Regions from separate parts of the Nocardia sp. NPDC088792 genome, predicted to be linked through region 3. Evidence: riboswitches for the same ligand, from Rfam matches in the RefSeq annotation. Region 3 holds a riboswitch; each other region holds the start of a gene.
The links. A riboswitch is a leader RNA that binds a small molecule or an ion and turns the genes downstream of it on or off. The one in region 3 is predicted to bind magnesium.
Positions count from the first base shown of each region.

Region 1 (2,194 bases), on a different contig from region 3:
GCCACCGCACCCGCATCGGTGAAGTTGCCGATCGCGTCCGTGCCGGCCAGGCCGAAGGTGGCGGCGGCCATGATGGCGATCGCACCGATCATCACCACGACGATGCCGACCCACAGGTCGACGCGCTCGTACTTGATCCAGCGCGGGGTGATGCGCTTGTCGACGATATTGGACTGCTGGAAGAACAGCTGCCACGGCGCGACCGTGGTGCCCACGATGGAGACGATGAGCAGTAACAAGGTCGAGTTCAGGCCGCCCGGGAAGGACGGGAGGAAGCCGTGCGCGGTGTCCTTGACGCTCGGGTGCACCATGATGGCGAGCGGGAACATCACGATGTTGATGGCGATGAGCGCGAAAAGGAAACGCTCCCACCGGCGGAACGAACCACCGGCCACCACCGCGAACAGCAGCAGCGCCGCCAGCGGCACCGCGATCCACTTCGGCAGCCCGAAGTAGCCCAGAGCCATTGACACACCGATGAATTCGGTGACGATGGTCAGCGCGTTGACGATGAACAGATCACCGACGCTGAACGCGCCCCAGAACTTGCCGAAGCGATCGAAGATGAGCCGTGCGTGTCCCACTCCGGCGACCGCGCCGAGGCGGACCACCATCTCCTGGTTCACGTAGAGCACGGGGATGAGCAGCACGAGAGTCCAGACCAGGGCCATGCCGTAGTTCTGCCCGGCCTGGGCGTAGGTGGCGACGCCACCGGCGTCGTTATCGCCGACCATGACGATCAGGCCGGGGCCGATGATGGCGAGCAGCATGCGGAGTCGCTGCTTGCGCGAACGCCCTTCGGCGGAGTCGTGCATCTTGATGGTGCCCAGGGCGCCCACGATGTCGCCGACGTGCGCGCTGTCCATGACGGCGCCGGTCGGCTGGTGGGTGTCGGCTGGTGCGGTGACGGTAGCAGTGCGGCGGCCGGAGCCGTTCGCGAAGAAGGCCATGATCCTTCCCTCGCTTTCGATCAAAGGTACTTCGGCATGCGGAAGGTGCCGGCTGCCACCGGATTTCGGGCATACGTCAGTTACCCGGGCACACCTGAAGACACCTCGCAGCGGCGAATGGATCGCCGGGAAGGCCGAAAGTGATTGCGGGTCAGTCGTCTACCGATTCGCGGCAAGCCGGGAACGAAAGAACTCTGTAGTCCGGACTGGGATAAGGACTATCGCCGGAACTCATTTGTCGTCCCTCACCTCCTTGCCGTCGGGACGCACGCGGACGCCATGAACTGGTCGCGTCAGTCCTCACGGACGGCAAGAGGGAAACACGGCCGCGCCGAACGGCGAAGCCCCGCACCCCTCTCGTCAGAGCTTCGGCACTGCACGACGTATCCGGGGGCTCGCGGCCCGGGGAAGCCACTTAGGATCACCCCTTAATCCGGGGTGATCTGTCCTAACCCTGGGCGTCTCTCGACGTCGTCGGATCAGTGGCCTGTGTTCGTACAGGAGCCTCGCCTAGCGAGGTGCTGACTGGGCAATATTGGGCTCCGCCAACGAATATGTCAAATCAGCCCGGTCGGTTCTTCGGATCGCCTGAGCCCCAACGGGCTTCGTGACTTTGGAATTCGTTTACTTTTCGTTAACCGTCAGTATATGCAGATTTACGGCTCGAATATCAGGCATTGAAACCGATATTGCCCATTGTGTCTCCTACCACTTCAGGACAAACGTCCATTGCAGATGGCTATGAACAAACTTAAGGTTTGCTTGGAACTAGCTAATCCTGCGATAAATCCTGATACCGCAGGCTGAGATTGAGGGGAAATTGTGCTCGAGACCAAGCTTGCCGCGTTTGCCGCGCTCGCTTCGACGGTATCGGTGATCGCCGCCGGTGCCGCCCATGCCGACGTTAATGCACAGTCGGACAATGCAATTCACTACACGGCATCAGCCACGGGCGACGGCGCCCAAATCTCCACCGACATCGGCTCTCTGGCGGTCGAGAACGGCGCCTTCGAAATCAAGGCCCCCGATGGCCAGGTGGTTGCCGGAACCGAATTATCCTTCCGGGTGGACGATTTCGTCTTTCCCATCGCCGCCGCCATCCACGACAATTCCGCGACGCTGACCCCGCTGTTCGACGTGCGGCACGCGCTCTATCGCCCCGTGGACCTGCCTTTCCAGGACACCGCCCCGTGGAAGACCCCGTACGACCGTGAGCAGGCGGCCTGGAATCGCCTGAAGGACAC
Region 1 is NZ_JBIVKC010000001.1:1,311,119-1,313,312, reverse strand. Features, by position in the region: gene ACIP5Y_RS06405 (NRAMP family divalent metal transporter) at 1-950, opposite strand, end outside; M-box (ykoK) riboswitch at 1,296-1,475, opposite strand; gene ACIP5Y_RS06400 (hypothetical protein) at 1,773-2,194, shown strand, end outside.
Region 1: it holds a riboswitch for magnesium, as region 3 does, so the genes downstream of both, ACIP5Y_RS06405 (NRAMP family divalent metal transporter) here and ACIP5Y_RS37735 (stealth conserved region 3 domain-containing protein) in region 3, are expected to answer to the same signal.

Region 2 (2,194 bases), on a different contig from region 3:
GTGTCGTTCTGCAGCCAGGCATAGGTGACATCGACGGGGGCGCCGGCCGAATTCCGGCCGGTCCAATTGCAGATGGTGGGCTGGCTCTGCTGTTTCAGACCGGTCACACCGATGATCTGCGCGATCTTCTGATCCTCGATCGGACCGCACCCGGCCAGCAGATTGGGGTCGACCGACTGCCGCACCGCCGAATCCCCGGAATGCTGCGTGCATCCCGACAGCGTCACCATGCCGGCCACCGCGGCCACGGCCAGCGCCAAACTCGTCCGGGCCCTGCGCATTACCCCTGCCCCGCCTTCGTCAAGGTCTCCGCGGCCAGCTGCTGGAGCGCCGAACACGGCTGTGGGCGGCTGTTTTCGGCAGTGTTCGCCTTGATGGACCAATCGATGAAGTCGGTGCCGCCGAAGGGCACGCCCACCTCGCACGATTGCGCGGAGGTCCACATCAGCCCGGATCGGCCGCCCACCGTCACCGTGGCCGGTGTGCTGTCGGTGATCTGATCGCGGCGCGCGTCGAGCCCGGCGCCACGGAACCAGTGGAAGATCACGGTGTAATCGCCGCCGCCGTCCGGCTGCCAGCTACAGCTGAACGGATTGACCGCAACGCGCTGCAGGCCTTGCACTCCCGTCGCCTGTGCGACATCGGAGTCGGAGAGCGCGCCGCAGAGCCCGACCGTGTTCGGGGAGGGCGCGATCGGCCCGGCGCTCGTGGTCGTCGGCGCGGCGGCCGGCCGGCCCGCATGCCCGCAGCCCGCTATCGCCACCCCGATCAGGGCGATCCCTGCCGCTGCCGATACTGCTCTCACCACGCCGACCAGAGTAGGCGACGTATCGAAGATGCGCCGAAAAGAAGCCTTTTGACTTTTTACGGGGCCTTTACTACGTTGGGTATTGCACCTCGATAGGCGAGGCTCCTGTACGAACACAGGCCACTGATCTGACGACGTCGAGAGACGCCCAAGGTTAGGACAGATTTCCCCGGATTAAGGGGTTATCCAAGGTGGCTTCCGTTCATAGCGATACGTCGTACAGTGCCGAAGCTCTGACGAGAGGGGTGTCTGCCCATCTCATGATCCACGGGCCTTCCTCCCAGCGTGCTCATCGGAATACACGCATGCGCAATTCCGGAACGACAGCGGAATTTCGCGAGAAAAATTCATCACCGTAGGCGCCACAGTGCCGATCGGTAAATTCGTGCTGCCCTGAATACAATTCGGGCAGCGATCACACGAGGCATAAAAGATGAGAATTCGTATGCTCGCGCTCGCCACCGCGACGATCACCACCACCGCCCTGGCGGGCCATGCCGTCGGCCTGGCCGAGCCGCCGGAACACACCGGTCCCGCCGAAGCCGCCACCCCCGCCGCTGCCATCGACGGACAGGCGCGGATCGAAGGCCGGTCGGTGGTGCTGCACACCGATGCCGGGTCGCTCCGGGTCGCCGGAAATCAGCTCCGCATCACCGATCCGGACGGCGTGACGCTCACGGCGATCCCGCTGACGATCATCCGGCAGGACACCGTTTTCCCGGTCGACGCGCAGGTGGACGGGACCACCGCGACCCTCACCCCGCGCACCGACCTGGGCCGGCCCGCCACCACGGAAGAACGCAGCCGGACGGCGCAACTCGACGCCGAGGCCCGCGCCACCCAGCCGATCCTGCTGGCGCAGCACATCTCCGATACCCCCGAGGATCGGATGAACACGGCCATGGCCAATGTCAACAACGAGCTCACCGTCGCACTCGCGGTGGGCACGCTGCTGGGCGCGATCGTCGGCGGGCCGCTGGGTTGTGTATTCACCGGTGCCCTCGGCACGGCGACCGCCGGGCCGCTGGGCACGATCGTCGGCTGTCTCGCAGGCGCGGTCGCCGGCGCCGGTATGGGCGTGGTCGTGTTCAACCTGATCATCGGCGTGCCCGCGCTGATCGCGTCGGCCGTCCACTACTACAACGTCATGACCGCCCCGCCCGGTCCGGAGGCGAACGACTGATGACACTCGACATCGCAATCCCGAACAGCCCCAAGACGACTCCGGACAGGCCGGCCGTCCGCAACCGGCTCCGCGCGACGGACTACCTGCTGATCGGCGCGGCCGCCGTACTGATCATCGTGGTGCTCAGGCTGTTCCGCGATATGACGGTGCCCTGGACGCCGGACACCGGGCAGGACACCGTTTCCACCGATCCGTCGAAC
Region 2 is NZ_JBIVKC010000002.1:544,629-546,822, forward strand. Features, by position in the region: gene ACIP5Y_RS11850 (DUF3558 domain-containing protein) at 1-281, opposite strand, end outside; gene ACIP5Y_RS11855 (DUF3558 domain-containing protein) at 281-808, opposite strand; M-box (ykoK) riboswitch at 890-1,060, shown strand; gene ACIP5Y_RS11860 (hypothetical protein) at 1,242-1,991, shown strand; gene ACIP5Y_RS11865 (ABC transporter permease) at 1,991-2,194, shown strand, end outside.
Region 2: it holds a riboswitch for magnesium, as region 3 does, so the genes downstream of both, ACIP5Y_RS11860 (hypothetical protein) here and ACIP5Y_RS37735 (stealth conserved region 3 domain-containing protein) in region 3, are expected to answer to the same signal.

Region 3 (2,194 bases):
TTCTTCCCGATGTTGCTGCTCGAGGGCGGCAGCCTGCACTGGTCCAGCGTGCGTGCGGTGTGGCGGCGGTCGATACCGAATTGGGGCTGGGAGGGCGCGCTGCTCGCCCTGCACGCGGTCGCCTACCTGTCCGTCGTATTCCTGGTGCTGTCACCGGGTAAGGCGCTCGTCTTCATCGCGGTGCAGCAGGGCCTGTTCGGCCTTTACATGGGTTGCACCTTCGCACCCAATCACAAGGGGATGGAAGTATTCGACGAGCCCGGCGCCGTCGATTTCCTCCGGCGTCAGGTGCTCACCTCCCGCAATGTGCGCGGCAGCTGGTTCACCGATGTGGCGCTGGGCGGCCTGAACTATCAGATCGAGCATCATCTGTTCCCCTCGATGCCCCGCCCGAATCTGCGCCTGGCGCGGCCGATGGTGATCGCGTTCTGCGCCGAGCACGAAATCCCGTACTGCGAGACCGGTCTCCTGGAGTCCTACGCACAGGCGCTGCGACACTTGCACGAGGCCGGCAGTCCGCTCCGGCAGCCCGCCTGAAGGAATGGAGACGTATGTCTCACCGCTGGACCGCCGTAGCCGTGGGTGTGCTGTGCGCATGGAGTGTGATGGGATCGGCCGCGGCCGATCCCGCGCCGCAAACACCGCCGCCGGACCTGAAATGCCACACGCCGTGGCAGTTTCCGCAGTACGCCGACGGCCAGTGGCGCTGTTCAGGTGGGCCGGGGCCGGTTGTCGTGCCCAAGAGCGGCGGCTAGGATGGCGACTGCACCTCGTTAGGTGAGGCTCCTGAACGAACATAGGCCACTGATCTGACGACGTCGAGAGACGCCCAAGATCAGGACAGATCTTCCCGGCTTAAGGGTTGATCCCAAGTGGCTTCCGGATTCTGCGCACCGCAGGGATACGTCGCTCAGTGTCGAAACTCAACGTGTGGGGTAGTACGCGAAGGTCTTTCGCGTTCAGAACTCTTTCGTGCGTCACTGATTCCGGCTGTGTTCTAGGTAGGTGTGACGATGAGGAATGTATTGAGCTGTGTCCCCGCGGCTGTGGCCGATGGCGCGGCGGCCGTGCCGGATATCGAGCGTTCGGCGCTGGGTAATCTGCTGGCGCTGCGCGCGGTACTGGTGGCGGAGGAGATTCCGTTCCTGCTGATCCGGTCCGAGCGCGACGAACCGGCGCTGGCCATCGATCAGCGCTATCGCCCGCGCGTCGATGCGCTGGTCAGCGCCGCCGCCGGTCCCGGCACGGTGGATATCGAATTCTGGCATCACCGCGCCGACGGGCTGCTCGGCCCGCGGCCCAATGCCCTTACCCGCGAACGGATTCCGGCCGAGGATCTGCAGCGGACCCGGATCCGCCGTTTCGGCTACGACTGGGACACGTTGCGCGGCATGTTCGATGTGCATGCCGGGGATGTGGATTTCGATATCGACGTGGTGTTCTCCTGGGTGGATGCCGCCGATCCGGCGCGGAATGCGCTGCGGTCCGCGGCGATTTCCGAGGCGCTGCTCGGCGAGGGTGACGGCGCGCCGGCGCGCGTCCGCCAGATCGACGAATTGCGGTACGCGCTGCGGTCGGTCTACGCGAACGCGCCGTGGGTGCGGCGCATCTTCATCGCCACCGATTGCACGCCGCCGGCCTGGCTGGACGCGCACCCGCAGGTGACGATCGTGCGTGCGGCCGAACACTTTTCGGATCGGTCGAGCCTGCCCACGTTCAACTCGCATGCCGTGGAATCGCAGCTGCACCACATCCCGGGGCTGAGCGAGCATTTCCTCTACGCCAATGACGATATGTTCTTCGGTCGTCCCATGCGGCCGACGATGTTCTTCACTGCGGGTGGGATCAGCAAGTTCATCGAATCCCCCGTGCGCATCGGCACCGGCACCCGTGCCGTGCGCCGCAGCGGATTCGAGAATGCGGCCCGCAATAACCGGCAATTGCTGCGGAATCGTTTCGGCCAGTTGATCACCCGGCATCTCGAGCACGCGCCGGCTCCGCTGCGGCGCAGTGTGCTGTTCGAGCTGGAGGGCGTTTTCGCCGACGATTTCGCCCGCACCCAGGCCAGTCGTTTCCGTTCCAGCACGGATATCTCCGTCACCAATTCGCTCTACCACTACTACGCGCTGCTCTCCGGCCGCGCGGTGCAGAACGAAACGGCCCGCGCCCGCTACATCGATACCACTACGCGGGA
Region 3 is NZ_JBIVKC010000006.1:321,296-323,489, forward strand. Features, by position in the region: gene ACIP5Y_RS37730 (fatty acid desaturase family protein) at 1-537, shown strand, start outside; M-box (ykoK) riboswitch at 763-942, shown strand; gene ACIP5Y_RS37735 (stealth conserved region 3 domain-containing protein) at 1,014-2,194, shown strand, end outside.

Region 4 (2,194 bases), on a different contig from region 3:
TCTCCGCGCGCGGCAGCCGCGCGGCCGCCTCGGCGTAGACGAAGGTGAACACGATCGACACCCCGAGCGCGATGAACATGCGCAACAGCGAACGCGCCGCGTAATAGGGCAGTTTCGCCGGATCGGTGGAGATATTGGTGGCCGCGGTGGCCTGATCGAAGGGCACGTGCATGCCCGCCGACACCTTGACGATGATCCAGATCAGGATGGCCGCACCCAGGAACACGGCCACATCCGCCCAGCGCGAGCGCGGGCGATCCAGCGCCCCGCGCGAGGGATAGGAGCGCAGACCGGCGGTCATTCGTCGGCCACCGTGGGCTGCGCCACCGTACGCCAGCCGACACTGGTCACCGACGGTTCCAGGCTCAAACGGCTGACCGCGGCCTCCATCTGACGATCATCGCGGCGGTCACCGGTGAGTTCGGCGCGCACCTCCACCCGGCCCGGCTGGGTGTCATGACTGGAAATCGACACCAGCCGGAAATCGGTGCGGGTCAGCGACTGCACCAGCAGTGCCCGCACATGGGCCTCGTGTGAATCGTCGGTCGCGGCGGTGAAGGCGTACAACGCCTCGATGTCGTGGGATTCCTGCGGGCGGTCGACCGCGCGCGCCGCGGTGCGCAGCGCGGTGTTCACCACGACCACCGCCACCGTGCCCGCCGCGGCCGTATCGAACATGCCCGCACCCGCGAGCGAACCCACCGCCGCCGAACACCACAGCGTCGCCGCGGTATTCAGCCCGCGCACCGTGAAACCCTCGCGCATGATCACACCCGCGCCGAGGAAACCGATACCCGAAACCACCTGCGCCGCAACACGAGTCGGGTCGGCGTCGCCACCGTGGAACCCGTGCGCGGACAACAGCACGAACAAGGTCGAACCCGCGGCCACCAGCGTGTTCGTCCGCAGCCCGGCCATGCGGGCGCGGTACTGGCGCTCGAACCCGATCACCGCGCCCAGCCCGACACCCGCGCCGAGCCGTAACAGCATCTCCAACGTCGACATGACGCCCTTCTCCCAGCTAGCGTCGGCGCACTCGAAATCGCACGCTACCGCCCGTGAGGTAGCGGAAAGCGGATTGTGTCGGTGTCGCCGAGTGAACGATTGGCTAACGGACCTGTGTCCCCATCGGGCATGCCGACCACCTCCTCGTTCCACCGCGCACGCGCCGGGGAGGGGCCCGGCGGACGCGCCGGGCACGGATACCACCCTTCGTAAGACCTTCAGCACTCCACGGCGTGAACCCGCTACGACAGCGGGAGCCGGTCGGGGCCACCCCTTAGTTCGGGGCGGCCTGTCCTGACCTTGGGCGTCTCTCGACGTTCGGGGTCGCCGGCCTGTATCCGTGAAGGAGCCTCAGCTAACGACGGCACCTTGCGCCAGCGAGTTAACACCGCGCCAACCGTTTCGGCAACTCGATGTGAGCGCGGTCCCAGGCGACCGGGCGGGCGCCGGAACGAGTTGCCCACTGCCGCAATCGCGCCGGTCGCGGGGGATCGGGCTCGAAGCCGACAGGTCAGCTGCGATACATCGTGCGGTAGGCGGCGATGGTCGCGACCAGGTGATCGACCAGCTGTTCGCGGCTGGCGCGCAGGGTGCCGTTCAGCCACGCGGAGAACATGCCCGCATTACCGCTGGCCATGGTCACCGCCGCCAGTCGCCGCCGCACCGGATCCTCGATGTGCGCGAACAGGTGATCCTGGATGAGGCGAGTGAAGGCGGGCATGACCGCGATCGTGGTCTGGCCCAGGCCCGTCGACGAATAGGGCTCGACCAGGAACAGCCGCGACTTGCGCGGATCCGCGAGCACCTTGTCCAGCAACACTTCCGACAGTGCGCGGTCGCGGCTCGGGTCGTCGACGACGGCGAACGCGGTCATCGGCTCCAGGAACTCGTCGGCGACCAGGCGATAGAGCACATCGAGCAATTCGTCACGGCTGGTGAAGGATTCGTAGAAATAGCGATCGGTCAGGCCCGCGCGCCGGCACACCGCACGCATGGTGACCGCCCCCGCGCCGGACTCGCCGATCAGGTCCAGAGCGGCCTCCAGCAGCGCCGCGCGCCGCACCTCACGGCGTTCGGTGAGGGTCGTGCCGCCCCAGATACGGGGTTCGGCGTCGGGGGAGGGCTGCTCGGTGTGCACCTCCTGAAGACTAATGCCCGGCACCGGGCGCCCACGCGCACCCGGCGCCGG
Region 4 is NZ_JBIVKC010000003.1:986,326-988,519, reverse strand. Features, by position in the region: gene ACIP5Y_RS22670 (ABC transporter permease) at 1-301, opposite strand, end outside; gene ACIP5Y_RS22665 (MgtC/SapB family protein) at 298-1,005, opposite strand; M-box (ykoK) riboswitch at 1,201-1,375, opposite strand; gene ACIP5Y_RS22660 (TetR/AcrR family transcriptional regulator) at 1,517-2,143, opposite strand.
Region 4: it holds a riboswitch for magnesium, as region 3 does, so the genes downstream of both, ACIP5Y_RS22665 (MgtC/SapB family protein) here and ACIP5Y_RS37735 (stealth conserved region 3 domain-containing protein) in region 3, are expected to answer to the same signal.